4 regions of the Pseudoalteromonas sp. NZS100_1 genome follow, and region 2 is predicted to be linked to each of the others. Evidence: predicted binding sites of a transcription regulator. Region 2 holds the regulator's gene; each other region holds the start of a gene.
What was found. The regulator LexA, encoded in region 2, represses DNA repair genes until DNA is damaged. The targets are predictions, from matches to a motif close to TACTGTATNNNNATACAGTA.
Positions count from the first base shown of each region.

Region 1: I6F66_RS13360 (exonuclease domain-containing protein) is a predicted target of LexA. The motif match lies at 1,977-1,996, and genes of this name have one in related genera.
Region 3: I6F66_RS03205 (SulA-like leucine-rich domain-containing protein) is a predicted target of LexA. The motif match lies at 3,552-3,571, and genes of this name have one in related genera.
Region 4: ruvC (crossover junction endodeoxyribonuclease RuvC) is a predicted target of LexA. The motif match lies at 4,105-4,124, and genes of this name have one in related genera.

Region 1 covers NZ_JADYXN010000019.1:48,435-56,035, forward strand. The annotation lists gene I6F66_RS13350 (sugar porter family MFS transporter) at 1-105, opposite strand, end outside; gene I6F66_RS13355 (PIN domain-containing protein) at 490-1,557, shown strand; gene I6F66_RS13360 (exonuclease domain-containing protein) at 2,008-4,167, shown strand; gene I6F66_RS13365 (DMT family transporter) at 4,212-5,096, opposite strand; gene I6F66_RS13370 (sel1 repeat family protein) at 5,202-5,723, shown strand; gene I6F66_RS13375 (DUF2496 domain-containing protein) at 5,726-5,878, opposite strand; gene I6F66_RS13380 (late competence development ComFB family protein) at 5,862-6,143, opposite strand; partial or broken gene I6F66_RS13385 (histone deacetylase) at 6,195-6,881, opposite strand; gene I6F66_RS13390 (hypothetical protein) at 7,094-7,354, opposite strand; gene I6F66_RS13395 (primosomal replication protein) at 7,368-7,601, opposite strand, start outside.
Region 2 covers NZ_JADYXN010000020.1:9,866-17,466, forward strand. The annotation lists gene I6F66_RS13580 (S41 family peptidase) at 1-988, opposite strand, end outside; gene I6F66_RS13585 (endonuclease) at 1,088-1,741, opposite strand; gene I6F66_RS13590 (DnaJ C-terminal domain-containing protein) at 1,973-2,941, shown strand; gene I6F66_RS13595 (chaperone modulator CbpM) at 2,941-3,261, shown strand; gene I6F66_RS13600 (membrane protein) at 3,337-4,062, opposite strand; gene I6F66_RS13605 (hypothetical protein) at 4,376-4,756, shown strand; gene I6F66_RS13610 (PaaI family thioesterase) at 4,757-5,197, opposite strand; gene lexA (transcriptional repressor LexA) at 5,365-5,982, shown strand; gene coxB (cytochrome c oxidase subunit II) at 6,466-7,601, shown strand, end outside.
Region 3 covers NZ_JADYXN010000003.1:140,482-148,082, reverse strand. The annotation lists gene cysB (HTH-type transcriptional regulator CysB) at 1-262, opposite strand, end outside; gene I6F66_RS03220 (hypothetical protein) at 587-1,345, shown strand; gene I6F66_RS03215 (NCS2 family permease) at 1,420-2,712, opposite strand; gene I6F66_RS03210 (tetratricopeptide repeat protein) at 2,831-3,295, shown strand; gene I6F66_RS03205 (SulA-like leucine-rich domain-containing protein) at 3,594-4,028, shown strand; gene I6F66_RS03200 (YchJ family protein) at 4,067-4,546, shown strand; gene I6F66_RS03195 (diguanylate cyclase) at 4,621-5,538, opposite strand; gene I6F66_RS03190 (DUF6172 family protein) at 5,732-6,034, opposite strand; gene I6F66_RS03185 (VC2046/SO_2500 family protein) at 6,214-6,741, opposite strand; tRNA gene I6F66_RS03180 (tRNA-Tyr) at 6,854-6,938, shown strand; gene I6F66_RS03175 (SprT family zinc-dependent metalloprotease) at 7,024-7,601, opposite strand, start outside.
Region 4 covers NZ_JADYXN010000013.1:71,170-78,770, forward strand. The annotation lists gene tolR (protein TolR) at 1-136, opposite strand, end outside; gene tolQ (protein TolQ) at 123-827, opposite strand; gene ruvB (Holliday junction branch migration DNA helicase RuvB) at 1,895-2,902, opposite strand; gene ruvA (Holliday junction branch migration protein RuvA) at 2,910-3,527, opposite strand; gene ruvC (crossover junction endodeoxyribonuclease RuvC) at 3,530-4,054, opposite strand; gene I6F66_RS10775 (ABC transporter permease) at 4,186-6,687, opposite strand; gene I6F66_RS10780 (ABC transporter ATP-binding protein) at 6,677-7,390, opposite strand; gene I6F66_RS10785 (arylesterase) at 7,391-7,601, shown strand, end outside.

The sequences.
Region 1 (7,601 bases), on a different contig from region 2:
TAAAAAGCCACCAATAGCAGCCACGGCCGATATAAAAATTACGTAAAAAAGGGAGGTGTTTTCAGCTGTGTTGGCTGAGTGAGTAGGCGATGTGTGCGTTGTCATTATATGCCCTGAAAGTTAAATTAAATATAAAGGAGCATAATATCGTAAAGCGCTATGGCTGAATACATTTGTGCAGGTATAACGATTTAGCGGGTATAAATTGAGCCTTTCTAAAGGTTTTAATTTAAGTAACCGCCTTTTAAATAACACAGACTGAATATTCAATAAATAATATGCACTTTATGGTCAGAGCCTGTTTACCAACATTACTGATCTCACTCATCTTGGTGTTTTTTGCAATTACATAACCTGTTCTGAAGTTAAGTAATTGTTTACATGTGGTTATTTGGTGGTTAAGGTAAATACATTGAATATAGGTACATTTGTCGGTTTATAAAGCGACAAATGTCGTAGACTAATTTATTAAATTTCAAAAGGCACAGTATGCTCGAAACTCGAAAAATATTTATTGATACTCAGTATTTTGTTAAATCAAACTTTAATTTCCACTCTCAATCTTTTAAGTCATTACAAAAGCTATGTAAATCTAATGAAATTCAATATTATTTGACGAGCGTAGTTGAGAGAGAAGTAGATAACCGTATTAAACTATCAATAAAGGACTCTCTTAATTCCTTGAAGCAGTTCAAGAGAAAAGCAAACATACTTTCAACAATTGAAGATCAACAACTTTCCTCTCTATTTGCAGATGTTGCTGAAGATGAAGTGTATGAAAAAGCTAGTAATGTGTTTCATGCATATAACCAAGCCTGTAATTATGAATATGTTGAAGCAGACTCTATAGATAGTGAGAAATTATTAGAGCTTTATTTTGAGATGAAGCCACCGTTTGGGGAAGGAAAGAAAAAGGCAGAGTTTCCTGATGCAATATCATTACTATCGCTTGAGTCTTGTCTCGAACCAGATGATAAATTATATGTTATTTCAGATGATGTTGATTTGAAGTCCTATTGTGAAGGTAATAATAGGCTCATTGCTATTGATAACTTAGAAAAATTATTAGATTTATATAATGAGCATACAAGTGTAAGAACAGTGAAGATTAAAGAGTATATTGCTGAACAGTCTGAAGCATTGAAAACGCAAATATCAGAATATATGGATGACTGCGATTTTTATAACTCCTCATCATGGGAAGATGCCGAAGTAGATGGTATCAGTGTACTTGAAGTTGGCGAAATAGATCCTTCTGTAATATCAATTAACGATGAAGAGTGTTCATTAACTTTTGAAATACCTTTGAAGATCGAGGTTACAGTAACAGGACCTGACTTTAATAATGGCACGTATGACAGAGAAGAGGGGCATGTATATACCTTTGGACATTCAACAAGAACGGAGAATGTTGAGTTATTATTTACTGTAGAGTTAGAACTTTATTATGAGTTTGTATCTGGTGAATTGAATAATATTGAGCAGAACTCACTGTATATCCCCGCGGCTAGTTCTGGAATTGAAGTCGATATTGAAGAAAATGGATCTGATTGGTAGTTATTGAAATTTAACAACACGCCCTGAGGTGGACAGCAAGCACTAAAGCTCACTTTCCACCGCAAATTTTAAAAGCGGTGATCCCTTACTTTTACAATGCGGTTAAGTAAGTTGATTCATCGTAGGGCGTATGTGTTTTCCAGCACCTAAATAGTATTCTTATCCAATGGTGTTATGGGATTTTCCTTTGGCTTCTTGCTGCCGATAATACGCTTCTTCCCAAAATGAATAACGCAAAGGTAACCCTACCTATCCCACAAATATTTACTTTAAAAAGTAAGTGCACGAATATCGTCAGTATATCCATTCATTTTTACCTCTGCGTAAGGTAGCCAATGCAATGCCTACTATTTATATATGCCTAATATAACCATTATTGATTACAAGTTTAAGATTGAATAATAAGCGCAAATACTAGATACTGTTTTTATATACAGTTGTGGCGATATTATGAAAAAAGAATTACCAGCAAAATACTATTTAGCGCATTTTAGAGAGCTTATTGAGTTTGTAACAAGTAAATGTATGCATTTACTTGAGCCTAAACACAGTGAATTTATTAGTAAAATTAATCAGCTAGATGAGCAAAGCCAGTGCATGTTGGCGCGTGTGTATTCGCGAAAGCCTTATTTGGTGCAAGCGCAGTCACTTAATTATGAAGAAATAACCTCGCCGCATCAGGCTATTTATACGCTAAAAAAAGCCGGTATTTTATTTGAGCCAAACGAGCAGCATTACTCACAGCTTTTGGCTCACTTAACCAAACCTGCTTTGCTGGAGTTACTAAGTAATTACAGTGAGCAAATAAGCTTTAAAAAAAGTGCCGCTAAAGGCGCGCTGGTGGATATTGCCCGTGAGTTTTTTAAAACATGCCCACACGAGCTTGCGCCACTTTATAGCCAGTATGTAATTAATAACCGCAGTGATTACTACGAGTATTTTGAGTTTTTATTTGCAGGCAAATTAAGCAGTGGTGATGTGAATCATCAAAATCGTTTTGTAATGCGAGATTTAGGTTTAACCGCTACGCGCGAAGAGCACAGCGAGAGTTTGTCGCGCTTTGAAACACTTGATGAAGCGCAATCGAACTATTTATTAAACCGTTATCGGTTAGCATTTAAAAATATAACAGATGAGAGCGATTATATTGTTTTAGCGCCGCAGGTTTTAATGCAAGCTGCGCACGGTGCCATTGCTGTTGCGTTAAAAAACAAATTATTAGTAAGGCTTTATAGGCAACTAAAGGCAGTTGATAGCGAACTTGCTTTTAGCTTACTTGAAGGGTGCGTGGATGATAGCGAAGCACAAGAAATTCAAATAAGAGAGCAATACAGGCTTGGTAATAAAGAGTGGGTAAAAGCACGATTAGAAGCGATTATTGAAAATCCGCTTACTGATGATTTACTTTATTTTGCTGACGATTTTTTAATGCGTAAGTTTAATAAAAAAACACGGTCGCGTTTAAGTGCCATGCTTAGCGATACCCAGTGCGTGCTAGAAATAGATGAACTGTATCGAGGTGAAGTAGAGCAGGGCGTAAACGATTATTATACTCGCCAAGGTATGGCTGTATTTAATACCGAAAACACGCTTTGGCAAAGTTTGTTTGGTTTAGTATTTTGGCACGAGTTATTTGTAGAGTCGCCTTACCCGCCATGTAATGAGTTTGATATTTATCCGCAAGTATTAAGGCTTGGTAATTTTTATGAGGCGCAACAAGCACAAATAAATGAGTGCTTAGCGCAGTGCCAAACGTCGCAAGCATTACTTAATTTAGTATGCAAAAATGCAGCGCAATACTTTGATCAACCTAATGGTTTATTTAGATGGCATAAAGAGCTACTACAACCGTTAGAAGCACTCATTTTAAATAGCCCACTTGATGCATTAATTACTCACTTAACCAATATGAGTAAGCATTATTTACAACTAAAAGACGGCTACCCCGATTTAATGGTTATCAATAATGGCAAAGTACATTTTGAAGAAGTAAAAGCACCGGGCGACAAACTTAGGCGCAACCAATTAACCACCATTGATAACTTAAAAAATGTGGGCTTTGAGGTACACATTGCCGCCGTTAAATGGTTTGTAGATTCTAACCGTATTTACAGTGTGGTCGATATAGAAACCACGGGCGGCTTAAAAGGCGGCAACCGCATTACCGAAATTGGCCTTATAAAAGTACAGCACGGCAAAGTGATAGACACCTGGACGACACTTGTAAATCCACAGCGGCACATACCCGGATTTATAACGTCATTAACCGGTATTAGCGACAGCATGGTGCGCAATGCCCCTGTATTTGCCGAAATAGCACAGCCATTGTTAGATAAACTTGCAGGCAGTATTTTTGTAGCCCATAACGTTAATTTTGACTACGGCTTTATTAAAAAAGAATGCGAGATGGCAGGGCACTTTTTTAAAATGCCAAAAATGTGCACAGTGGTTGAGTCGCGCAAAGCGTTTAAAGGCTTAAAGTCGTATTCGCTGGGCAATCTTTCATCGCACTTTAATTTAAATTTAACCAGCCATCACCGAGCACTTGCCGATGCAACCGCCACTGCAGAGCTGCTATTACTTATTCAGCAATCCCAAAGTAGTGAATAAGCAGTAAATCTTAACGTAAGAAGTAGTATGTACTTTTAAGGCACTTAGCTTGTTTTAGCTAAGTGCCTTTTTCGTGGTAAAAAACCAGTAACCAGCATAGTGCCTACAATTACAAATAGTGCGCCTAGTAATGTATTTGGCCCTATTTGCTCATCTAAAAATAAATGCCCCCAAAATATGCCAAATAATGGAATTAAAAATGTAACCGTGAGTGCTGAGGTTGGGCCAATATCGTCGATTAATTTAAAAAATAAAATATAAGCAAGGGCGGTACATACTACGCCCAGTACTAATACACCTAGCATAATGTTGGTGCTTGGTATTTCTCGTATTGGCATAAATAAGATAAGCGGTAATACCATAAAGCTCGACGCCCACATTGAGCCATGGGCATTATCGAATGGGGCCAGTTTAGGCGCGTTTTTAGTGTAATGCGATGCAATGGCATAGCAAAGTGAAGCGCTTAATGCCGCTACTATAGCTATGATTGATTGGCTATTTAATACAAAGTGATTTTGGCCAACGAGTATTGCAACACCTATCAAGCCAAGCAATAAACCAAGCACCATACTTTTGGTAGGCTTTGTTTTTGTCCATAAAATACCAACTACTACGCCCCAAATAGGGGTTGTTGAATTTAAAATTGATAAAGTAGAAGCGCTTATAGTTTGTGCTGCATAGGCAAAAAATAAAAACGGCAGAGCCGAATTAAACGCGCCTATAATAAAAAAGTGTTTTTTGTGTTCAGTAAACGCTAAACGGCGCTTTAAATACAAGGCAACAATAAATAAAGTAACTGCAGCAAAGCCTACTCTAAACTCAATTAATACCGCTGGCCCCAAGCTGTTAGCTGCCATTCGCATAAATAAAAAAGAAGCGCCCCATATAGCGGCCAGAAAAAATAATCGCAGTAAGCTTGCTAAGGTCATGATAGTATTTTAATTATGCATATTGGATTTTAGAATAGCAGGGTTTATAAACACTGTAAGCCATATTCGGAACCGGCATATAAAAATAATAAATTAAGGATAAGAATGAAAACGTTCTCAGTAGTTTCTATGGTATTTATCACTTTTTTGGGTGGATGTAATTCAAGCTCAATCAACCTTTACAGTGATACCACCATGAAAAAGAATGAATACAATGGTATTAAAGCGTATCGAAAAGGACAGTTTGAGGCCGCTTTCAATTATTTAAAAGAGCCTGCTGGGCTAGGCTATAAAAGCGCACAATACACGTTGGCGTTTATGTTTTTGAAAGGCCAATACTTGGAGCAATCTACTAAACTAGGGATGGGCTGGCTAGGTGTTGCAAGAGAAGCGGGGGTTGAAAATTGGTCTGCGCAATACGATGTATTTTACAGTGCAGCGACTACGCAGCAAAAACAACAAATAGACGAAACAGTTGCGTTGTATATAACGCAATTTGGCGTTAAAGCACAAAATATGACCTGTCGTCGTTCAACTTCGCCTAGACGTACATTTGGTGAAGTTAAAATTGATTGCACTAAGCACGAAGGTAGCGTTACCGAGCACGACATACAAATAATAGAATAGAGTTATGGCTTTTCTAGCTTTTTTTCAAAGTCGCTTTTTACAATATCGAGTGCTTTTAAGACCTCTTCTGGAGCAACATCGTGCTGCTCTAGTATCATAATTAAATCTACTGCAAGTTTAATATGTGTAGGGGCTTGATCAAGTGGGCTTGTCATTTAATTCTTTCTTTTTTGATATTTGGCTAATGGCGACATTTATTGCTGTTTGCACACGTTGTTCCATATGTATGCGTTCTGATTGCGGTAAATAAAACGCCATATCTACATCGTAGCGAATATATCGTGGCGGGAGCTGATTTAGTACCGTACAACAAAAGTCAGCCATTACATCTTCATCATATTTTTCATCAAGTTTAAGTTTGATGATTTCTTCAACTACAATCTTTTCGTAATAGTTGTGTATGTCTTCGTGTAATCGCATATTCCCACCGCTTTAAAATAATCCGTTTAACTGAGTCTATACTAAGGCTTACTATAAATCGATAGCGGCTTTAAATAGTTGTTTATGAACATTAATTAGTGAACTCAAATTACGCTGATAACCGCCACCTAAAGCGCACATTAGTGGGATTTGATGTTGCTTACAGAAGTTGAGAACAAACAAGTCGCGCTCATATACGCCATTGAGCGATATATTAAACAAGCCTAACTCGTCTTTAGTGTAAATATCAGCGCCTGCATTATACAAAATAATATCAGGGTTATGTATGCGCACGCAAAAATAGAGTGCTTGCTCTAATGTAGCAAGGTACTCATCGTCGGTTGTTTTAGCGGGTAATGCAAAATCGTAAGTAGACTGTTGTTTATTTCGAGGAAAGTTTTGTTCACAATGAATTGAGCAAGTAATAATTTGGTCATGGTTTTGAGTGATTTGGGCTGTACCATCGCCTTGGTGTACGTCGCAATCAAAAATTAAAACAGTGTCAGCTTGCTCTGTATCTATTAAATGTGTAGCGGCAATAGCTAAATCATTAAAAATACAAAAACCACTGCCAAAATCGCTATAGGCATGATGATAACCACCGCTCAAGTTAAAGGTTAGATCGTGACTAAAAGCCGCTTCAGCTGCTTGAATACTCCCGCCAATTGATAAAAGAGTACGCTCTACAAGTTGTAGCGAATAGGGGAATCCCATCTTTTTAATTGCTTTATCGCCTAGGGCGTGTTGACCTTTGGTGGGTGAGTTTGCAGCAGTATGTTTGGTTTTTAGGCAAGGCAGAGCCTATGAAGTGTGGTTATTCCCCATAAATAGGCGATAACGCAGCATAAAGACCAAACATGCGCTGCCCATTGGGTTCTTTCTAGGGACGATTAACTCTTTGTTACTCGGCTTTTACTTAGCCCACTAGGTTACAAACCTCGCGCCGCGATTTAATCGCCCCTAGATTGAACAAATTTCAATCCACAAAGATCAACACGCCCTAGAGTCCCAGCTAAAAAGTCATCTATATAACGTTGGCTATGACATAGCGCAAGTTGAGATGCGTTTGCTTTTTTAGGTTCTTGAAAGGCACTTGCCAAAACACCGAGGCTTTCTATTTCGGTTTTAAGTAACTTATATTTTTGAATAGGAAACCGATGACGTTCTGGCAGTATAAGGTCTGAATACAATGGATGATAATAAAGCTGCATAGTAAAGTGCGCCTTAACGCAGTTGTTGTTTTTCTACTTGTTGTATTTTGTCCTCAGTGGCAGAAATTGCTTTTCTGCAGCGGCCCAATCGAGCATGTGTGCTTAATATTTCAAGGTTAAGCTTTTGTGCTTTAGTAGGCGAGGCTTTATCCATTTGCATTTTTCGCTCTTCAATCATGAGTACTAACCGACGTTCAAACTCATGGTTTTGCTTTAATTCGTCGTAAAGCTCGTGCGACGATTGCAT
Region 2 (7,601 bases):
AGCGGTTGTTAACGTTGGCATTACCGGCAACCATATAAGCTAATTGTGCCGACAGTGCTAATAAACCACCACCGTTATATCTAAAGTCGATTACAAGCTCATCAATACCATCGGTTTTAAACTTATTTACCGCATCAATAAGTCCTTCTTGGGCAATGCTTATATGGCTATTAAATTGCATGTAACCCACGCTTGAACCATTTGCGGTTGTAATCGTTTTAACATTTTGAACAGGTGTTTGTTCAATATTACCAGCGGTTACATTAAATGTTTTTTCGGCACCATCGTTACTGCGTACAACAATAGTATGTGAGTCGCCGTTAGTAGGACTAAATAAACCTTCGTTAAGCGTATCTACACCCGACTCTGTATTGGTATTAATGCTAACACCGTCAACTGAAAGTACAGTATCACCACGTTGAAAGCCTATTTGGCTTGCAGGTGAATCATCTTCAAGATAAGCGACGCGTAAAATACGGTCGGCTGTATCGCCAATAAACGCCCAATTTATACCGTAACCAGAAGTAACGCCCGATTGCGCTTCTTGAAAGTAATCTTCAGTAGGTTCTGAAAAATGAAAGTTATCTTTTTTTGCCCCTGAGTCGGTAAGCTGCTCTGTTTTTAATTGAGCGAAGTAATCGGCTACTGTTGTAAAGCTTTCAGGGTCGTTATCGGCAATCTCATCATACCAAAGGTAGGTTTCGTCGCTCCAAGAGCGAAGCCAGAGCTTTTCATAAAGGGCAGAACCCGCTTGATCTGGGTAGGGGTTGTTGTTATTAAAGGGATCGTTATCCGTACGAGGGGTTTCGCAAAAGTTTTTTAAATCGTTAGAGGGCTCAAATACCGCCGCTGTCCATGTTGGGCTGCTACTAACAGGTGTTGTAACTACAGGAGCAGAGTCGATACCGCCTCCGCCGCCACAACCCGTTAAAGCAAAGCCCGAAAGTGCTGCAAAAATGGCAAGCGAGGTTTTATTATTTTTAAACATAGTTAAGGACTTTCTGTAAATAAGTTGTTTAAAATATTACAACACTCGCTCGTTTATTCAACATTTATAACTTTGATTTATGTAAATGAGTGTTAAAGCTTAGAGCTTGCTCGCACTACTTGTATCTGCAAATGCTTGCTTTTTCCACGCATTAAATAACTTTTGCTGTTTATCAGAGATTTTTAAACCGTATGTTTTCTGCATGTAAGCGTAAGTGTCGGCTATACGTTTACGTGCATAGACAGGCGGTTCAACTACACGTTGCTTAAAGTTTACTTTTACTTCGCAGCGACCATACTGTGTGGCGTTTTCGCTAAGCATGCCAAAACGATAATTAGAGCGATCGGCATTAATTTCGCCAATAGCTGGCGCTAAGTTATTTATATCAGCTTCCATTTTTCTAAATTTAGCACTTACTTTACGGCAGTTTTTACGTCCGCCATCTTGCCAACATTGTAGCTGATGACCAAATTCCCACGCCGGAACAATATGTTCCCATTCAATACGTAGTGCTCGTACATTTACTTTGCCTGAGCGGGTAAGTGTATTTCGAGGAATGTAACCACAGTTAGAAGGATCAGGAATGAGTTTTTTGCCTTCTTTTTTAATATCACAACCGCAGTAAATACTTTTGGCGTTGTCAGGGAGGGTTTTAATTAAATGTCTTTTAGCCGTTGAAAAACGGGTAAATTGTTCGGCAGATACCGAAAAACACACACAACAAGCCAGTAAGGCCAGAATAAATCGAGTCATATCCATCACAAATGTGAACTACAGGAACAGGCAGTTTAAAGCCTTGAAGATAAAAGATAAAGTTAACTTAAGGCCTGCACTTATATTACTAAAAAGTGTCCGATTAATTTTTTATTCAAAGTTATTTTCACTATTCATTTATTTCTTACTATTTATCGTATTTTAACCACACAAGATTATACGTTAAGGAGTATGCTTAAAGCTTACTCAATATGGGGATTTGGATTGCAAATGAAATTTGTTGATTATTATGCAGTGCTCGGAATATCGCCTGATGCAGACGATAAAGCGGTTAAAGTAGCTTATAAAAAATTAGCCAGAAAATATCACCCAGATGTAAGCAAAGAGCCTCAAGCAGAAGATAAGTTTAAAGAAATAGCAGAAGCTTACGAAGTCATTCATAACAAAGAAGAACGCACTAAATACGACGAGTTACGTCGTCATCAACAAAATCGTGCTCGTCAACAGCAAGGTAATTATGGTGGTAACAATGCCTCATCGCAAAGTAATTATCAGCAAAGCGATCCTCAAACCGATCAAGAGTTTTCTGATTTTGTTAATTCAATGTTTGGCGGCGCCGGTGGATTCAATCGTTCCGGGCAGAGCAGAAGTAACGCCGCTCGCGCGCAAAAAGGACAAGATGTGGAAATAGAGTTCCCGATTTTTCTTGAAGAGACTTTAGTTGATACCGTTAAGCCTGTTGAGTTTATGTTACCGCAGCGAGATAGTAGTGGTCGTGTCTCTGAAATTAAAAAATCACTTAAAGTGAAAATTCCCGCAGGCTCAGTAAATGGCGAACGAATTCGACTAAAAGGGCAAGGCGGATTAGGGTCAGCGAACGGGCAAAATGGCGACTTGTACTTACAAATTAGTTTAGTGCCCCACCCATTATTTGATGTTGAAGGTCATAACCTAAATATAGTCGTCCCTCTTGCACCATGGGAAGCGGCTCTTGGTACAAAAATAAATTTACCTACGTTGGCAGGCAAAATCCAATTAACTATTCCATCTAATAGTCAGTCTGGCCAACGCTTGCGTATTAAAGGCAAGGGATTAATGAGTAAAAAAGCCAAAGGTGATTTATTTGCTGTGCTTAAAATTGTTAATCCAACATCTGTTGATGATACCAGTAAAAAACTGTGGGAAGAATTAGCCGAAAAAGCTCACTTTGATCCCCGTAATAACTGGAGCAAGCCATAATGCAAATTATCGTGACACAAAAAGATGATTTACTTACTAGCAAAGAGCTATGTTTGAGTAGTGATATTAGCGAAGCAATTTTATATGAGCTAGTTGAGCACAATATTGCGGTTCCAATTGAGGGGAAGCATGTTACGCAGTGGCAATTTACGGTATCTGCAGTGACCTTAGTTAAAAAAGCGGCCCGTATTCAACATGACTTTTCGTTAGATTGGTCGGCAATAGCTTTAGTTTTACAATTGCTGGATGAGCGTGATGAGTTGATTTTCGAAAACGAAATGTTAAAGCGACATTTGAGTCGATTTAAACACTTGGAATAAAATCTGCCCTTGGGTACTTCCTAGGGCTTATTTACTCTTTGGTGAGAGTGCGCTAGTTCTTAAAAATCAATATGACTACTTTGATTTATTCTTACTTTTAATTCGGATAAATCGTTTTAGTCGTATGTTTTGCATAAGTAGTAATATTCCACTTAGGCAAAAAAGTACGCTGGTTGCTGCAAAACTAATAAGCAGCGGATTATTAAAATCCTCTCGCTCATCGTAATCCATAATATGTAACATCCAAAAAAAGTCGAAAATTCGCCATAGTGTGCTGCGAACGGTGACAACTCTGCCGTTATTTTCTGACAAGTACAGTGTTGTGTTAAATGTGTCGTCAAATTGTACCTGCCAAACATTGGTTTTATATCCAACTTCTCGCATACCTTGCTTTAGCAGTACAGCGCTTGTCACTTGAGCATCAATAAGTAGGTGTGCTTTAGCATTTGCGGTAATTTGTATTTTAGTTGGCGGCTCAAAAGGCCGGCCTGTTATACCGTTAAAGCTTTGCTGTTCATCTTTATTTATTACTGTAATTATAGGTGTGGTTAAAAAGTTCTCAAAAATTATTTGTGTTGGATTAACCACCTGAGATGCAATATCGTTAAGGGAGGCAACATAATCAGCCTGCGTAAATGGGTTATTAAGAGTACGTGTTGCAAGATGCTCCCCATGAACTTTATCAAGAGGAATAGCGCTCATGACTAAACCGCCTAATAGCCAAGCTAAAATTTGTAATGTGAGCAAATAACCGAGCCATTTATGTAACTTGCGAGCATACTTAAATATTTTTTTATTCATGTTTTAGTCTTATTATTTTTAGAGGCTAGTTTATTACATTAATGGGATTAGTTACTGCGACATTTTGTCGCAGTTTAAACTATAGCTTACTGTAATCATTTAAAAATAAAAAAGATTACACTTAAATTGCTAACATGACTTATTTGTTTAATTGAGCTGAGTGTTTGATATCCAGCTAGCTTTAAACGCTAAAAAATACTTAAAAGCTGCGAAATATCTATATAAAGTGGTTAATAGAGCATAGTTGATTTGGTATAACGGTAAAACTGCGTTAAAGTTTGCAATGAAATTATTAGAGGATAAATACGAAACGATGTCGGAAATTCAATTTTTAAATGTAGATCTTGAGCTTGAATCAAAGCAAGATATTAGTTTGCTAGTGGCAGACTTGAAAAAAGTCGCGACGATTTTACATTATGACAAAGACGAATACCGTCAATTAGCGCGTATTGAAGCAACAGGTGTAGTAAACACGCCTGACAAAGCAATAAACCATATATGTGAGCTTATTGAATCGTGTTCGCGTAACGCGCTAAAGCAATGGTTAAGCTGTTCACGTAGAACGTTTGATATTGGTTTTGAATCAGGCACTTCCCCTAAGTGCTTTAATCAAGCCTTAGATGCAGATACATTACTACGTATATCTGCGATTGGTGCGGGTATGGAAATTACAATTTACCCAATCGAAAAGTAACTATCTTCGCTCTACGACTGCTGCGGTCATTTTTGATACGCAGCACAGCTCATTGCGGCTATTTGTAATTTTTATTTCCCACACTGAACTACGTTTGCCAATATGAAACGCTCTTGCCGTTGCTGTTAAAGTGCCGTTGCGAGATGCTTTTAAATGACTTGCGCTAATTTCCTGCCCCACGCAGTAAAATTTTGTAAAATCGACAACAAAGTTAGCTGCATAGCTGGCAACTGTTTCGGCAAGTACAACGTTAGCACCGCCGTGAACCATTCCCATTGGGTTATGATGCTCAGGAATTGCCGGCATAGTGGCTACTAAGTAATCATCACCAATTTCAGTGACTTCTATTCCCATGGTTTTCATTAATGTTCCTTGGCCATCAATGCCTTGTTCTAACTGCTTGCACAGCTCTAAAGTGATGGGCTGGTACCAAATACTCATAATGACTCCTTTGCTTTTTTAATCATTTATAAACCTAGCGTTAGTTATATCCCTAAAATGTACACAAGTGAAATTACTTTGGCTATTTTAAGGCTTAATTTAAATTTGCGATTTTTATTTAACTGTATATACTCACAGTTAAATGTACTGTATGGAAAACCAGTTGTATGCGACCATTAACGAACCGCCAAGCTCAAATACTCGAACTAATTAAAGTTTTTATTAAAGACACTGGTATGCCTCCTACACGTGCTGAAATAGCGCAAACATTAGGTTTTAAAAGTGCCAATGCTGCTGAAGAACATTTAAAAGCACTTGCTAAAAAAGGCGCAATTAAAATGAAACCAGGTGCAAGCCGTGGTATTCAGTTAATTGAAGAAGAAGAGCCAGAACAATTAGGTTTACCGCTTATAGGGCGTGTTGCTGCTGGTTCACCTATTTTGGCGCAAGAGCACGTTGAAAGTCACTGCAAAATCGATCCATTAATGTTTAAACCGGCTGCAGATTTTTTACTACGCGTTAACGGTATGAGCATGAAAGATATTGGTATTATGGATGGTGATTTACTTGCTGTACATCGTACTCAAACCGCTGAAAACGGGCAAGTTGTTGTTGCCCGCCTAGACGAAGACGTAACTGTAAAACGTCTTGAGAAAGCGGGTTGTAAAGTATTACTTCATGCTGAAAACGACGATTTTGAATCTATTGAAGTAGATCTTGAGAATGAGTCTTTTAATATTGAAGGCTTAGCCGTTGGCGTTATAAGAAACGCTGATTGGATGTGACTTTAAAAATAGCTTTTAAACAAGCAGTTTTATAAATGCGTACTAATTAGTACGCATTTTCTGTTTTAAATTCGCACTAAAAATAGGGCATAAATAGCTCACTGACAATTTAAGCTGTAAACTTTTTTGCACTTATATTTTCCCCCTCCGAATGCGTTAAACCCCTTTGTTTTGCTCATCTTTTGAACTTCCTGTTACCTAGTTGGTTACTGATTTTTTATTAATTACTCAATATCACCTGATTGTTTTTTATACTAAAACTTGCTTGTTGTTCATTTTTTAGCTAATTATTAATGTGCTGAGCTAATAATAACTCACAGCTTTTTAGTTTTGAGAACACACAATATACACAAACCCGTTGTTGGCGCAGCAAAACCAATCAATATTAAATGAGATTGACTAAAAAAATAAAAATAACGAATTGGCGTTTAAGCCGTATGCCTCTTCGCTTTGCATTCGCAATAGCATCAAAGGAGCCGTCACATGGGTAAACTGACCTCTACCTTGTGGCTTATATTATGTGTTTTTTCGCACCCAGTTTTGGCTAACAGCCAATACAATATGCGCAAAGGCGTAACCGATATAAGCAATAATGTATATCAGCTGCACATGACCATATTTATAATATGTTGTGTGATTGGGGTGATAGTGTTCGCAATTATGTTTTGGGCACTTATTCATCACCGTAAATCTAAAGGGGCTGTACCTGCCCAATTTCACGAAAGCACTAAAGTAGAAATACTTTGGACTGCAATCCCGTTTGTTATTTTAATTGCTATGGCAGTACCAGCCACTAAAACCCTAATTGCAATGGAAGATGCCAGCAAAGCTGATCTCACTATTAAAATTACAGGCTCGCAATGGAAATGGCATTATGAATATATGGGTGAAGATGTAGAGTTCTACTCTATTTTATCTACCCCGCAAGATGAAATAGCGAATCTTGCAGATAAAAATCCTAACTACTTACTTGAGGTTGATAAACCTCTCGTACTGCCAATAAATCAAAAAGTACGATTTTTAATGACTTCTGACGATGTTATTCACTCTTGGTGGGTACCTGATTTTGCAGTTAAAAAAGATGCGAATCCCGGCTTTATAAACGAAACATGGACGAACATAAACGAAGAAGGTACTTACCGAGGCCAATGTGCTGAGTTGTGTGGTAAAGATCATGGCTTTATGCCCGTTGTGGTGGTCGCTAAATCTGAGGCTGATTTTAAAACGTGGCTTGCAGATGCAAAGCAAGCTAAACAAAAAGCAGCATTAGCAGATGCCGCATTACTTGATAAAACCCTCCCAAAAGAAGAATTAATGACTTTAGGCGAACAAGTATATATGGCCAATTGTGCTGCATGTCATCAGCCTACTGGCATGGGGTTACCGGGTGTATTTCCTGCACTTAAAGGCAGCCCTATAGTGCTTGGCGATATAAAAGATCACATTGATGTAGTTATCCATGGGCGACCCGGTACGGCAATGCAAGCATTTGCCAAACAGTTATCTATAAAGCAATTAGCAGCGGTTATTACTTATAAACGTAATGCGTGGGGTAATGATACGGGTGATGTTATTCAACCGAGTCAAATACAGGCAGCACTTGATGCCAAAGTGGAGGC
Region 3 (7,601 bases), on a different contig from region 2:
TATGCTCATTAGCAACGGCTTTAATACCTTCTACTTTAGAGAGTATTTCACGAGAAATATTAATAATATCTTCGCCGGCACCGGTTACATGCGTTAAATGCTTACCACTGCGACCAAAAATTTGCACACCCAACTCATCTTCTAACATGCGTACTTGTTTAGAAATTCCTGGCTGCGAGGTAAATAAACTCTCAGCAGTCGCTGAAACATTTAATTTATGATTTTGTACTTCTACGATGTATCTGAGTTGTTGTAATTTCATGGCTGCAAATTTTAACGTTATTATTCATATTATTTATAAAGGCAATACCGCTTAAAACCAAGTGTTATTTACGTAAAATAGCACTTTAGGTCTTTAGGTGTGCAATTATCTGATTAGAGCTCAAGGCTAGCATAATAAATATGCTTCAGGTAGCGATGATTATTCAGCTTTAGTTTATAAGCCCTTAGGCTTACTGCAGTTTATAAAGAGCTCAACCTATCAATTTTTTGGTATATTTTTTAAGTTAATCGGCGCAAAGCTACCCTGTTAACGTATATTTAATGTAAGATTAAATAATTAGGTTATATATCCGAGAATTACACCATGATCGTTTCTATTATAATAGTGCTTATAGTTGCATTGATTGTGATTGCACTTTGGGTAAGTGCTGTACAACAACACAAAGAAAAACAAGAGGCAGAACGCCGTAAAGAGCTTACAAAACAGAAAGCTATAATAGAAGAAACGGAAGAGGCACTAATGAATAGTGCTAACATCCCCCTTTCTGAAAATCTAATTCGTACATTACAGCGCCGTATTTACGAAGCCTTAAATACAATGGTTACTAACTCGCAAACATCTAAAGCACTTAAAAGCCGCTTAAGTGAAGCAAAAACGCACTTATCTAATCCAGTTCAAGATAATAGCAGTGAAGCTTTAACGCTACCGAGTAATGACAAACAACTTGTAGGCCTAATTCAAGGCATTAAAAAATTACGCTCAATTTTACGCTCTGAACACAGCAAAGGTCGTATTGATAGCCAAGTTTTTGTTTTAGAAGATAAACGTCTCGAAAAACTACAACTGCGTATTAATATTGAAAGCCAAATAAAACGGGGCCTATCTGCCCGTTCAGCAAGTATGGTTGGCTCTGCAAGACAGTACTTTGAAAAAGCGCAGGCAACACTCAGTGCAGTCACCTACTCTGATGAATACGTAACAACAAAACGGCTAGAAGTTGAGGGTTACTTAGAGGCAATTAGTGTTGAACTGAGAGCTTCTAATGCAAGCGCACTTAAAAAGAAAACAGAAGAAGAGCAAGACGACTTAGATATACTGTTTGCTCCTAAAAAGAAATGGTAGTGCTTTTATAAAAGCATTAAAAAAGCCTGCACAAATTAAAATTTGTGCAGGCTTTTTTGTATTTTTGTTAGCTATTAAGACAAAAATGCAAACTTGAAAACAAACAAGGCTGTTAATATCCAAACACTAATACTGACTTGATCTTGCTTACCGCACAAGACTTTAACCGCCGTATAAGATATAAAACCAAGTGCAATACCGTGCGCAATCGAAAACGTTAATGGTGTCATTAGTAATACCACAGTAACAGGAATTGCATCGGTCATATCATCCCAGTTTACAAACTTTAAATTTTGCAGCATCAGAACAGCGACATATAAAATAGCGCCTGCCGTAGCATAAGCCGGTACCATTTGTGCAAGCGGTGCAAAAAACATCATTAGTAAAAAGCAAATGCCTACAACTACAGCTGTTAAGCCAGTACGTCCGCCAACAGATACACCAGCAACCGATTCTATATACGATGTAGTCGTAGACGTACCTAGCATCGCACCTGCAATTGTTGCTGAGCTGTCAGCACTTAATGCGCGCCCTAAACGAGGCATGTTACCTTTTTCATCAGCTAAACCTGCTTTTTGAGTTACCGCAACTAATGTACCCGAAGTATCAAAAAGATCGACAAACAAGAAAGCAAAAATAACACTCATCATTGATATATCAAAAGCGGCTGCAAAATCTAGCTGCATAAAAGTAGGCATTATTGATGGTGGCATAGCCATAACACCGTGATATTCAACAAGCCCCAAACTTAAAGCAATGCCAGTCACTAATAAAATACTAATAAGCACGCCACTTTTAAAATCGCGGTATAAAAGCGCTGCAATTACAAAAAAGCTTAATATAGCCAATAACGGTCCTGGAGAAGTAATGTCGCCCAACTGCACTAATGTTGCCGGGCTTGAGACAATAATGCCTGCATTTTTAAGGGCAATTAATGCTAAAAAAGCACCTATACCCGTTGCGATTGCTCGCTTGAGCACCAGAGGTATGGCATTAATAATCCACTCTCTGACTTTAAATAAGCTTAAAAACAAAAATATACAACCCGACATAAATACAGCCCCTAACGCGGCTTGCCAGGTATAACCCATTCCTAATACGACACCATACGTAAAAAAGGCATTTAGTCCCATACCAGGCGCTAATGCTAATGGATAATTAGCCCATAAACCCATTATAAAACAGCCTATCGCAGCTGCTATACATGTCGCTACAAATGCAGCCCCTTGATCCATCCCAGCCTCTGCGAGCATAGCCGGGTTTACAAATACAATGTATACCATAGTTATAAAGGTAGTTAGGCCAGCAACGCATTCGCGTTTAACTGTTGAATTATTTTCGCTCAGTTTAAATAAGGCTTCGAACATAATAAACTTGTGATAGTAAAAAGTGGCGAGATTTTAACATAAAAATTATCTTTTACAGGACATTTTACCTTGCTATATACTAAACTGTTAGAGTAGTTAAAATAATAAATGAACCAATATGCTTAAAACAACACCTTGTGAGCAAGACTTAGAGCAACAGCTAGATAATATTTTAGGTTTTGTTACTCAACCCGAAAATACCTCTGTGCCCGTTGATAATAAAAAAGATGAGCAAAGTACGTTAAATAAAGCCCTATATTATTTAAAAAATAATCAAGCTCCATTGGCTGCAAAATGGATGCGACTTGCTGCAATGGCGGGAAACCATAGAGCACAGTTTTATTTAGGTTTATTTTTTGTGAAAGGTGAAGGCGTGCCACAAAGTGTATTTCATGCTGTAGCTTGGTTAAGCTTAGCAAGTAGCCAAGGGTACGCCCCTGCCACTGCAGCGGTTACAGATATACGCAAACATATCGAAACTAAGCGATTTAAAGATGCTCAGTGTTATGCGGCAAGTTTGTACGAACAAATCCACCAACTCCAGTTTTCTCATATGATCCCTCGCACGAGTGAAAACACATAAGCTAGCTATGGCAGAAGTACTGTATGCAGTGTAAAAAAATACTGTATATGGTTACAAAGATAATCCTATACAGTATAAAACCCCAAAATGAAGACACTACGAAAAAAATTATTTTTAGAATACCTTCTCAAAAACAACCCTATAACAACCTGATTAATAAAGAATTATAAATTAAAAAAATAAAAACAATGATCAAAAGCTGAATAACTGTACAAATAAATAGCATAAAAGGCTTGCACGAAAGCACTGTATAAACTACTGTATATGAATACTGTATAAAAACCCAGTGAGTGAAATTATGTTACAGCCTATTACCGTAAGAACAGTTAAAAGTTACCAACAAGATGAGCAAAGCGATTGCGTGAATTTGATTCAAATTGAAGATGAAATTTCAGCGACCTTTGAGCTTTTAAAAGTATTACACCAATACAATAGCTCTAATGCATGGACGTTACTAATTGCTCCAGATCACGTACCTAGCAAAGCTTTACTTGACTCATGCTCTATTGATACAAGTAAATTACTTGTTATTAGACAGAAGCACCTAGTAAATTTAGAGTATGTATTAAATTCTGCATTACATAACGGAAACTTTGCAGCGGTAATTACCTGGACCGATATAGTTAATAACCAACTACTTACGAATTTATCGTTCGATTTAAGTAAAACGAATACAAAACTATACTGTTTTACTAAAAAGTCTCAAACAACAGAGATATCACTCGCCCAATAAGCTTGTTAAACTAATGTTTTAGACTTTGTATTATTATTATGACTTCACTCAATACCACATTATGTTTTTGCAGCAGTGGGCACAATTATGCTGATTGCTGCGAGCCGCTTCACTTATCTGTTAAGCAAGCTGATTCTCCTGAACAACTTATGCGCTCACGATTCAGTGCTTATGTTATTAAAAATGCAGAATATGTTTATCAAACCTACGCAAAAGAAAAACAAGCTGAAAATCCGGTTAAAGAAATCAATGATTTTGCTAACAGCTGTCGATTTATAAATCTTGATGTAATTGGGTCAAGCCATGATGGAGATACCGGCACTGTAGAATTTAAAGCCCAATATTTTTATCAAAACTTATTTTGTGAGCTCCACGAAAAATCGCAGTTTATTAAAGAAAACACTCAATGGCGTTATTTAGATGGCACTATATATCCTGTTGAAGATATTAAAGTGGGCAGAAATGATGACTGCCCATGTGGTAGCAATAAAAAGTACAAAAAATGTCATAGCGTGTAATAAATAATCTTATTTAATATTTATCACCTACAAGGTGTTTTTAAGTGGCAAAGTGATTTATTAGCTAGCTAAACTTAAAAACACACTTGGTTACGACCTTGCATTTTGGACTCATACATTTTTTCATCTGCGATCTGCAAGGTGTTTTTGTTATTTACGTACGGTTGTAGGGTTGCACCGCCAATACTAATAGTCACAAAGTCATATTCTGAATATCTGTGTAATATTCCTAAATCGACCACATTTTGTTTAATTTTATCAGCAACACAAATCGCACCTTCAGTGCTTGTATGCGGTAAAACAACTACAAACTCTTCGCCGCCGTAACGCGCAACAAAATCGGTTGGCCTTTGCAAACTATTAGTAATAGTTTGTGCAACAAGGTTTAAAACCGTATCGCCTTGCACATGACCATAAAGATCGTTGTATTGCTTAAAGTAGTCTATATCGATGAGTAATAGTGCATAGTCGACTTTTTCTCGTAAGGCGCTTCGTTCCATTTTAGAAAAATGCGCATCAAAATAACGACGATTGAATACCTTTGTTAAATCATCTAGAAATACTTTTTGATTGAGTAAGTCATGTTGAAGTTTCATCGTAATATGGGCGCGCACTCTTCTATATAAAGTTTCCGAGTTAGTTGGTTTCTTTATAAAATCTACAGCTCCGGCTTCCCAGCACTCTTCTTCTTGATTTTCAGATGAGGTTACAAAAATAACGGGGATATCTTGTGTTTCAGATATATTTTTTAATTTTAGACATGTTTCAATACCACTCATTCCTTCCATATTAATATCGAGTAGTATTATATCTGGCGGATTATGTTTACAAATTTCAATCGCATCCTCACCACAGCTCGTTGTTGTTACACTAAAATGCTCTGATAATATTTTTTTTAATACAATTAAGCTTAATAGCTGATCGTCAACGACAAGTACCTTAGAGCTCTTTAAGCTTAATTTCAATTGGTGGTCAGAGTAATTTATCGGCATGGTACAACTGTTTTGTTTTTTTTATTAAACACACCCTATATCACTACATTTTGTTATGCAAATGTTAATAAAGTAAAATTCTACTTATTGGTTACTAATAAAAATGATTTATGGTGAATCTTTAATGCATAAAAACAAAAAATGAGCCACTTGGGCTCATTTTAAAACTTCGAACACTTAATTAAATTAAGTGTTATTCGTCATCATCTAAATCTAACTGTTGACGTTGAGCAGGTCGAGCTAAAATCTCTACATAGAAAGAGGTCAAACCTTGCTTTTCAATTTCGCCAATTTGGTTACTTAATTCAGCAACGTGCACAACTTGCGCATCTTCAGCTGTGTTACCAAACTTACAGTCAAATGCCCAATAGTCAGCATCTTCAGGTAGCGTTTTATTACGCTCTCTTTTCAAATATTTTTTCACTTCGTGCTTTGCAGCATCAACCATACGAGGGTATTTGATTTTCTCGTGATTTAGCGTGAATGTTTTCTTCATTACGTTCCTAATTACCTTGGTTTAATGATAATGGCATTTCATGTCATACCATTTGACGCCATTATAGCAATTGCATTTAATTTTTGGATGCTTTTTTTTCATTAAATCAATTATTAGCAAATATATAAAGCAGACCCGTTATAAAGCATATATTAACTGGTGATTATTACAATCATATATCACACCGCAATGAGCTGAAGTGGTTGATGTAATGCATCATTATTAAGGCTGTCGTAAAAAGCAGCTGCATCTATAGGGGGATTAGCTAGTTGGGTTTGTTCGCTTTTAATTCTTCTTCTGACGGCAAGCTCACAGTTATCTATTATATTAAGTGGAATATGCTTATCATCATTTCTAATCGCAAGTGGTTCAGGGCTTAAGCATTGTCTTAACTTAATACTTGTCATACCACAGTGCTCTCCTTCTTGAGATATTAATGATGCATTAAATTGTCCAACCAACATATTATATTCATCAGGGGCTAAAAGTTGCTTTGGACCTGCGCCAAATTGCTTTCTTAACGCCTCTTCTTCTATAACTAAATTATCTATTTCAGTTTTTGGTAAATGAAATTGACTAAAGTCGAGTGCGTCATGTGACAGCATCGCTAATAATAGTGCAAATTCGCCACGGCGATTTTCATGCACACTATTATTGAGTCTACTGTTTAACTGACTCTCTGTGATTAACAAATCATCTATTTGCATAGTCTTTAGCCGATTGTGGTAACTGATAGATATTTATCGGCTTTATTTCAATTTTCTTTAGCTTTTTTCTTTACTTAAATACGCAATTTGCTATTATCAGCGCCGTTGCATTGGAGGGGTTCCCGAGCGGCCAAAGGGATCAGACTGTAAATCTGACGGCTCAGCCTTCGCTGGTTCGAATCCAGCTCCCTCCACCACTTCTCTACTATTCCTATATTCCTATATTCCTATATTCCTATATTCCTATATTCCTATATTCCTATATTCCTATATTCAGTAACATCAAAACACCCACTGTAAACTCATACCATTTTGTTTTAACCAATTAGATGATGTTTTGTAATCGGGGAAAAACGCCTCTACTCGCTGCCAAAAAGCTTTGCTATGATTTAAATACTTTAAATGGGCAAGCTCATGAACAATCACATAATCTATAGCGTGGTAAGGAGCACCTATAAGATGTAAATTAAAAGTGAGTTCTCGCTTGCTATTACAACTCCCCCACTTTCGTTTATAAACACCTATTTTTAAATCATTTGGCAACTCTTCACCCATTTGAGTACAGAAATACGCTAAACGCATTTCTATGTAAGCAATAAGCTGCTCTTTTAAATAAGTCTCTAATAGCTGTCGATACTTTTGATTAGTGTTTTTAACTCGAGGAGATATTGTAATAAGTAAGTGGTCATCATACGGGGTTACTTTGGAATCTTGGCCTGAGTCCAATTTCAAATAAATAGTTTCTGAAAAAACACTTATTTTTTTAGATTCAAAAGGGTACTGCTTAGTGTCATCAATTGACAATTGTTTTTTTAATTGTTCTGCAACCCACTCTTGTTTGTCAAATAACCAAGTATCAA
Region 4 (7,601 bases), on a different contig from region 2:
TAGGTAAATCAACTTTTACACCGTGTGTAATAAGCGGTGCTGTTGCCATAAATATAATAAGTAATACCAACATTACATCAATGTAAGGTACTACATTAATTTCTGCGACCGGACGGCGCTTTTTACGCTGATACATTCGCTTGTGCCTCTATTTGTGTAGCTGCTTGACGGTGTAAAATATTAGCAAACTCTTCCATAAAGTTAATATAGTGAGACTCAAGCTTTTCAACACTGTTTGAAAAGCGGTTATAAGCAATAACGGCCGGAATTGCCGCGAATAAACCCATAGCAGTCGCAATAAGTGCCTCTGCTATACCGGGTGCTACCATTTGTAATGTAGCTTGCTTAACTTCACCTAGTGCAATAAAGGCATTCATAATACCCCAAACTGTACCAAACAAACCGATGTACGGACTAATAGAACCTACCGTTGCTAAAAACGATAAGCTAGATTCAATTTTTTCAATTTCACGAGAAAGCGCAACACGCATAGAACGATGCGTCCCTTCCATAACAATACTCGCACTTTGAAATGTATTCTTTTTATGACGAGCAAACTCTTTAAAGCCTGAAGTAAATAAGGCTTCAATACCTTGAGACTGACCGCTGCGTGACGATATTTCGTTATACAATTTACTTAGATCAATACCAGACCAAAATTTTTGCTCAAATTTCTTAGCATTTGATAGTGCATCTGATATTGCTTTTTTACGCTGAAATATAATTGTCCACGACATTACAGACATGGCAACTAGCCCTAACATCACTAACTGAACAAGCAAGCTTGCTTCTAAAATTAGGTCTAAAAAATTAAGCCCTGATCCCACGTTAAACTCCTAAGTAATTTCAAAATACGGCAAATTGGTTAATTTGTGTAAATATGACCGTTTATACGGTCAAAAGTTGCATCTAGTGTATCTAGTCCATTTCAAGCTGACAACGGTATTGCTATGAATAGGCAACAAAAAACGTTAAAAAACAGCTTTAGTTGGCATTTCCCTTTGCCTCAGTATTTTATTTAATCTTTTAAATAAACTCGCTAACTATAAATATGCGTAAATATATAAGTAAAACGTCATAAAATGCGCCGTTTATTCAAAATAAGAGCATAAACACTCAAAACCTATAAGCCTTACCTTCACGTAACAGTAAAACTAATACCGAGCCACATCAAAAGAAATAACTTAAGCCATAAATTTCATTAACTTATAAATTTAACGATTAATTAACGCGCAAGATTCAAACAACAATAAAATTCACCGAATTAGTTTTTCTAATCCGAAAATACAAATTTTCTAGTTTGAACAAATAAAGGTTCTTACGTATTATTCTCCCATACCGAACTAGCGCACCGAATGAGATAGTTTCATTAAGCCAAGTTCTTAGTAATAGGATATTTTATCGTATTACATTGTTTTACTCTTTATGGATAAAACCAAATTAAGTAAAACATAGTTCCCTAGATTACTTCCTTCAACTTGTTGTTTGCCCGCATTTTTTGCGGGCTTTTTTTTGTCTGCAATTTGGTGCGCTACACACTATATTTATAAACTAGTAATCGCTTTACTCAATCTACGATAAGTAATTCGCTTACTAGTTTGAATGGTACGCAGGATAGCTTCGCTAGTCTTAACGCCCTGTGAATTAACAGTTAACTATAGAGCATATCAGTCTTTTTAAGTAACATTTGCAACAGTGCGTTTAGGTTTTAGGGATAATATCAACCTTCATAAACACTTAAACAATTTAACGAATTAAATAACTCTGTAGTGTTGTTAAAAGCTTTTTGTTTAAAACAATTTAAGCAAATTAGTATAATAGTTTGCGGGTAAGGGATACAAATGCAGTTACCTGCTGCGCACTAAGACACAGCAAGTAATGAATATATATAAGTTTAGTCTTTTTTAGGAAGTAAACCAAAATGGTGATATGCGCTGTCTGACACTATTCGCCCACGTGGTGTGCGCTGAATAAACCCTTGCTGAATTAAAAATGGCTCTATTACGTCTTCTATTGTTTCACGCTCTTCGCCAATAGCAGCCGCTACATTGTCGAGCCCTACGGGGCCGCCCATAAATTTTTCAATTATGGCGAGTAAGTATTTGCGGTCCATATAATCAAAACCACTTTTATCTACGTCAATCATGTCAAGCGCTTGCTTAGCTACTTCGGCATTTACTGTGCCGTCAGACTTTACTTGTGTGTAATCGCGTACACGGCGTAATAAACGGTTTGCAATACGCGGTGTGCCGCGCGAGCGCTGTGCAATTTCGGTTGCGCCATCGTCGCACATTTCTAAATCAAGATAATGTGCAGAGCGCCCTACTATATGTGATAAATCTTCTACAGAATAAAACTCTAATCGCTGCACAATACCAAAACGGTCACGTAGTGGCGATGTAAGTGAGCCTGCTCGCGTGGTTGCACCTATGAGTGTAAATGCTGGTAAATCTAATTTAATAGAACGTGCAGCTGGGCCTTCACCAATCATTATATCAAGCTGATAGTCTTCCATCGCTGGGTAGAGTATTTCTTCAACTTGCGGGCTTAGTCTGTGTATTTCATCAATAAACAGTACATCGCCTTCTTCTAAATTAGTAAGTAGTGCGGCTAAATCGCCCGCTTTTTCAAGTACTGGGCCTGATGTTGTTTTAATGCTTACGTGTAATTCGTTGGCCACAATGTTTGCAAGCGTGGTTTTACCAAGCCCTGGAGGGCCAAATATTAATAAATGATCGAGCGCTTCACCACGGGTTCGAGCAGCTTCAATGAAAATTTCCATTTGCTGCTTAACATGAGGCTGGCCTCTGTAATCGGCTAAAAGTTTTGGTCTTATTGCACGATCTATAGAGTCTTCATTTGTTTTTTCAGTCGCATCAATTAAGCGATCCGCTTCAATCATGGGTTACTCACAACATTGATTTTAAAGATTCTCTAATAAGAACCTCAGTAGACATATCGGGTTTGCTTATCGATTTTACTGCTTTTTGAGCTTGTGGCAATTTATAACCTAACGCAAGCAGTGCTGATACGGCATCGTCTGCTGCATTATTAGCAATTGTCGCATCGCTCATTGGCTCTATTACTGCGCTATCGCTAAATGGCGTAAATAAATCATTGCCCCAATCTTTTAATCTGTCTTTCATTTCGAGTACTAAGCGCTCGGCTGTTTTTTTACCTACACCCGGTAATTTAACAAGCGATGTTGAGTCTTCGTTATTCACACAACTCACAAATTGCTTAGCTGACATACCCGATAAAATAGCTAAACCAAGTTTTGGCCCTACGCCATTTGCTTTTAATAGCTCTCTAAATAAGGCACGCTCAACTTTATTATTAAAACCAAATAATAACTGAGCATCTTCGCGCACTACAAAGTGCGTATAAACAATCGCGTTTTCACCAATTTTTGGTAAATCGTAAAAACAGGTCATTGGCATTTGTACTTCGTAACCTACTCCACTTACTTCGAGTAAGATTTCTGGTGGCTGTTTTTCGACTAAAATACCATTTAAACGGCCTATCATAGTTATTTCCTTAAACGTCCTCTAACGGTTTTGCTTGCGCTACCCGCTAGTTTAATTAAATTTTGTTCTGAGTGAGCATGGCAAATCGCAATAGCCAGTGCATCAGCTGCATCGGCCTGTGGCGTACCGGGTAGTTTTAAAATATTTTTTACCATGTGCTGCACTTGTGTTTTATCAGCGCCACCGTTGCCTACTACCGCTTGCTTAATTTGCCTTGCTGAATATTCAAATACGGGTAAGTCGGCCATTGCAGCGCCCACAATAGCAGCGCCTCTAGCTTGGCCTAGTTTTAAAGCAGAATCGGGGTTGTGCGCCATAAATACTTTTTCAATGGCAAAGGTTTCTGGTGAAAACTGCTCAATAAGCTGTGTAATGCCTTGGTAGATCATTTTAAGTCTAACCGGAAAAGGATGATCGGCTAACTTAATACAGCCACTGCCTAAGTATGTAAATTTAGAACCTTGGTGGGCAACAACGCCATATCCGGTCAAACGTGAACCAGGATCGATCCCTAAAATAATGGCCAAACTTGCATTCTCATTATTGTTATTTTTAAATTACGCTAATAATGCCAGAGCACTGTATAAATTACCAGTACAAAGAAAACAAAAATGCCCACGTGTTAGGTGGGCATTAGAAGGAGCATGTTAGTTTAAGCTTACCCTAGGGCACGCACTAATCCTTGAGTGTTTTGTTTAAGTGTTCGGGCAATCATTAAATAGCCTAAACCTGCTACAAATACGCCGCCCGCTACCGGCCCAATAATCCATATATGTGGGTGTAGCTTACCGGCTAAATCAAACATTTGTTGCTGCACAATTAAAAGCGCTATATCACTAAAAAATGCAGCGACTAAACCGGCTAAACCACCGAGTAATAAAAACTCATACAGGGTCGCGTTTTTAATTAATCGGCTTTTAGCGCCAAGCGTTCGCAGTATTACAATTTCTTGCATACGTTCACCCAAACTAGCTTGCACTTGCGATATAAGTACAAGCGCCCCACACAGCACAACAATAGCCAGTACAAAGCCAATGGCGAGAGAGACTTGCGAAATAGTTGTTTGTATTTGCTTAACAAAATTATCAATGTCAATGGCTGTAATAGTTGGGTAAGTGCGCAGTAACTGGCTAAAGTCACGCTTTTGCTCTGGGTTTATGCGTACCGACGAAATATACGTTGCCGGAAAATCTGCAAGTACATCGGGGCTTAAAATAATAAAAAAGTTAGGTTTAAGCGTGGCCCAATTAACTTTACGAACACTGGTGATTTTAGCGTCGAACGACTGCGAACCAATTAAAAATGTAAGCGTGTCGCCTATCTCAACATCTAAACGCTCAAGCATCGACTCCTCTACTGAGGCTTCAGCCATCGCATTTTCACCAAACCACGTGCCTTGTGTTACTTCATTTTGGTCAGGCACATCTTTAAGCCATGTAAGGTTTAGCTCGCGGCCAATACCTGCACGTGCTTCTTCGTCTTTTTTCTCGTTGTCTTGCAGCGATACAGAACGTGCTACCAACTCGCCGTTTACCGCATTTACGCGTCCACGAATAGTGGGATAAAACTCTGATACCTGAATATCTTTTTGTGCTAAATACTCATTAATTGGCTCAAGCTCATTTTGCGTAATATTAACTAAAAATGCATTAGGCGCATCGTTTGGTAGTTGCGACTGCCAATCAGATATCATGTCGTTTTTAAGTACCACTAAAAACAGCAGTAATTTAATCGCTAACGAAAAACTAATTAACTGTACCGCGTTCACATTTGCACGCTTTTGAATAGATGCAATTGCAAGCGACCAACTGTTACCTGGCTTAAGCCCTAATTTTCGACCGCCACCAAATATTAATTTAGATATCAAAAACAACACACCAATTAGCGCAAGCGTTGAGGCAAACAAAATAAGCGTTATTTTTATGTTGTTACTAAATAACCACATTAATAAAAACACAGTTAGCGCACTCATGCCTAAATGCACACGACTTACTGCCAACTTGTCACCTAAGTTACGGCGCAGCACTCTAAGCGGTGGAATATCAAATAAATCAAATAACGGTTTAATAGAAAACATAACAGCACAAATTACGCCAGTGCTTATAGCCACCAGCCAAGGTTTAAAGCCACCTAAAGGTAGCTCTGTGCCCATACTTTTTGATAAGTAACTTGTTGCTATTTCTTGCAAGCCATAACCAATTAAAAGCCCAATACTTACCGCCATTGCACATACAAGCAATAAATGGAGCATGTATATTTTGCGGATCATTGAACGGCTACCGCCTAGCGTTTTCATCATCGCTACTGGATCGTATTGGCGTTCACAATAACGTTTTGCTGAAACGGCTATAGCCACTGCGGCTAAAATAATACCCAATAAGCCAGCGAGCAATAAAAAGCTCTCTGCGCGGTTTAAACTATTTGAAATAGGTGATTGACGGTCTTTAACGCCGTACCATTGTTGGTTTTCTTTCATTTGTGGTTTGAGCCACTCGTAAAAGCTATTTATGTCAGCCTCACTACCGGCATAAAGTTGGCGGTAATAAACACGACTACCCGGTTGCACAACTTCGGTTTTTGCCACATCGTCAATATTAATAAGCACACGACGGCTGCTTGAAAATACATTAAATGGCGCATCGGGCTCTTCTACAATAACTTTTGAAACATTAAATAATGCAGCGCCAAGTTCTACTTGCGCACCTATATCAATGTTTAAACTGTAAAATACTGACTCACTTAGCCACACATTACCAGGCGCTGGACCGCTATTAGCAACCTTAGTTTCACCTGTTAAGGTATCTTTAACTTTTAACTGCCCTTTTAACGGGTACGCATTAGATGCCGCTTTTACTGAGCTAAACTGCATTTCATCATCGGCAAACAACATAGTGTCGAAGTACACCATTTGCGCCGTTTTTAAATTTTGGCTCTGTGCTTTAGTAATAAAAGCAGTGTCGAGCACATGATCACTGGCTAGAACGCGATCTGCAGCAATAAAAGCACTGCTTTTTTGTGCAATACTTTGCCCTATTCGCTCAGTAACCATCGACAGTGTAAGTACGGTTAAAACAGCAAGTGCGATAGCCGCGCTTATAACGGTTAACTCACCACGGCGAAATTCTCGCGAAAATAACTTAAGCGCTAACTTAACCCACATCGGCAACGTCCTCTACTTCGCTTTTTACCAGTAAACCCGCTTCTATTTGAATAATATGCTCACATTTTTGTGCAAGCCCTTCATCGTGAGTAACTAAAATAAGCGTAGTGCCATGTTGAGTATTTAAATCAAATAATAAGGATTCAATCATTTTACCGTTTTTGCTGTCTAAGTTAGCCGAAGGCTCATCAGCAAACAGTATTTTAGGTGTACCAATAAAAGCACGCGCTATAGCAACACGTTGTTGCTCACCGCCAGATAGCTGCGACGGGTAATGATCAATTCGATGGCTCAAGCCTACTTTTTCAAGTAGAGCTATTGCTTGCTCTTTCGCATCACTTTCGCCAGCAAGTTCTGCTGGTAGCATAACGTTTTCAAGTGCAGTTAAGCTCTGTACTAACATAAACGATTGAAACACAAATCCAATTTTAGCCGCGCGCAGTGCAGCACGTTCTTCTTCATCTAAATTGTGTAATGGCTCGCCATCTAAAAATATTTCGCCGCTGCTTGCAGTGTCCAGCCCTGCTAATAAACTGAGTAACGTAGATTTACCAGAGCCCGACGTGCCAACAATAGCAACAGACTCGCCATGCTTGACATTAAAGCTGATGTCGCTGAGGATGGGCAGCTCACCTTCAAAGGTAGAGACTACTTTAGACAAACCATTAACTTGTATTATATTTAATTGAGAAAGCGCTGACATATGACTCATTCAATCCTACGTTTAGTATTCATTTTATTTTTAGTTATCAAACCGCTGAGTGCAGCAGCCAACAACACGATTTTAATACTCGGTGACAGTTTAAGTGCAGCCTACGGACTTCAACAAGAAGAAGGCTGGGTAAAATTGTTACAAGATAAATACGATGACGAACAAACCGACATAGAACTTATCAACGCCAGTATTAGTGGCG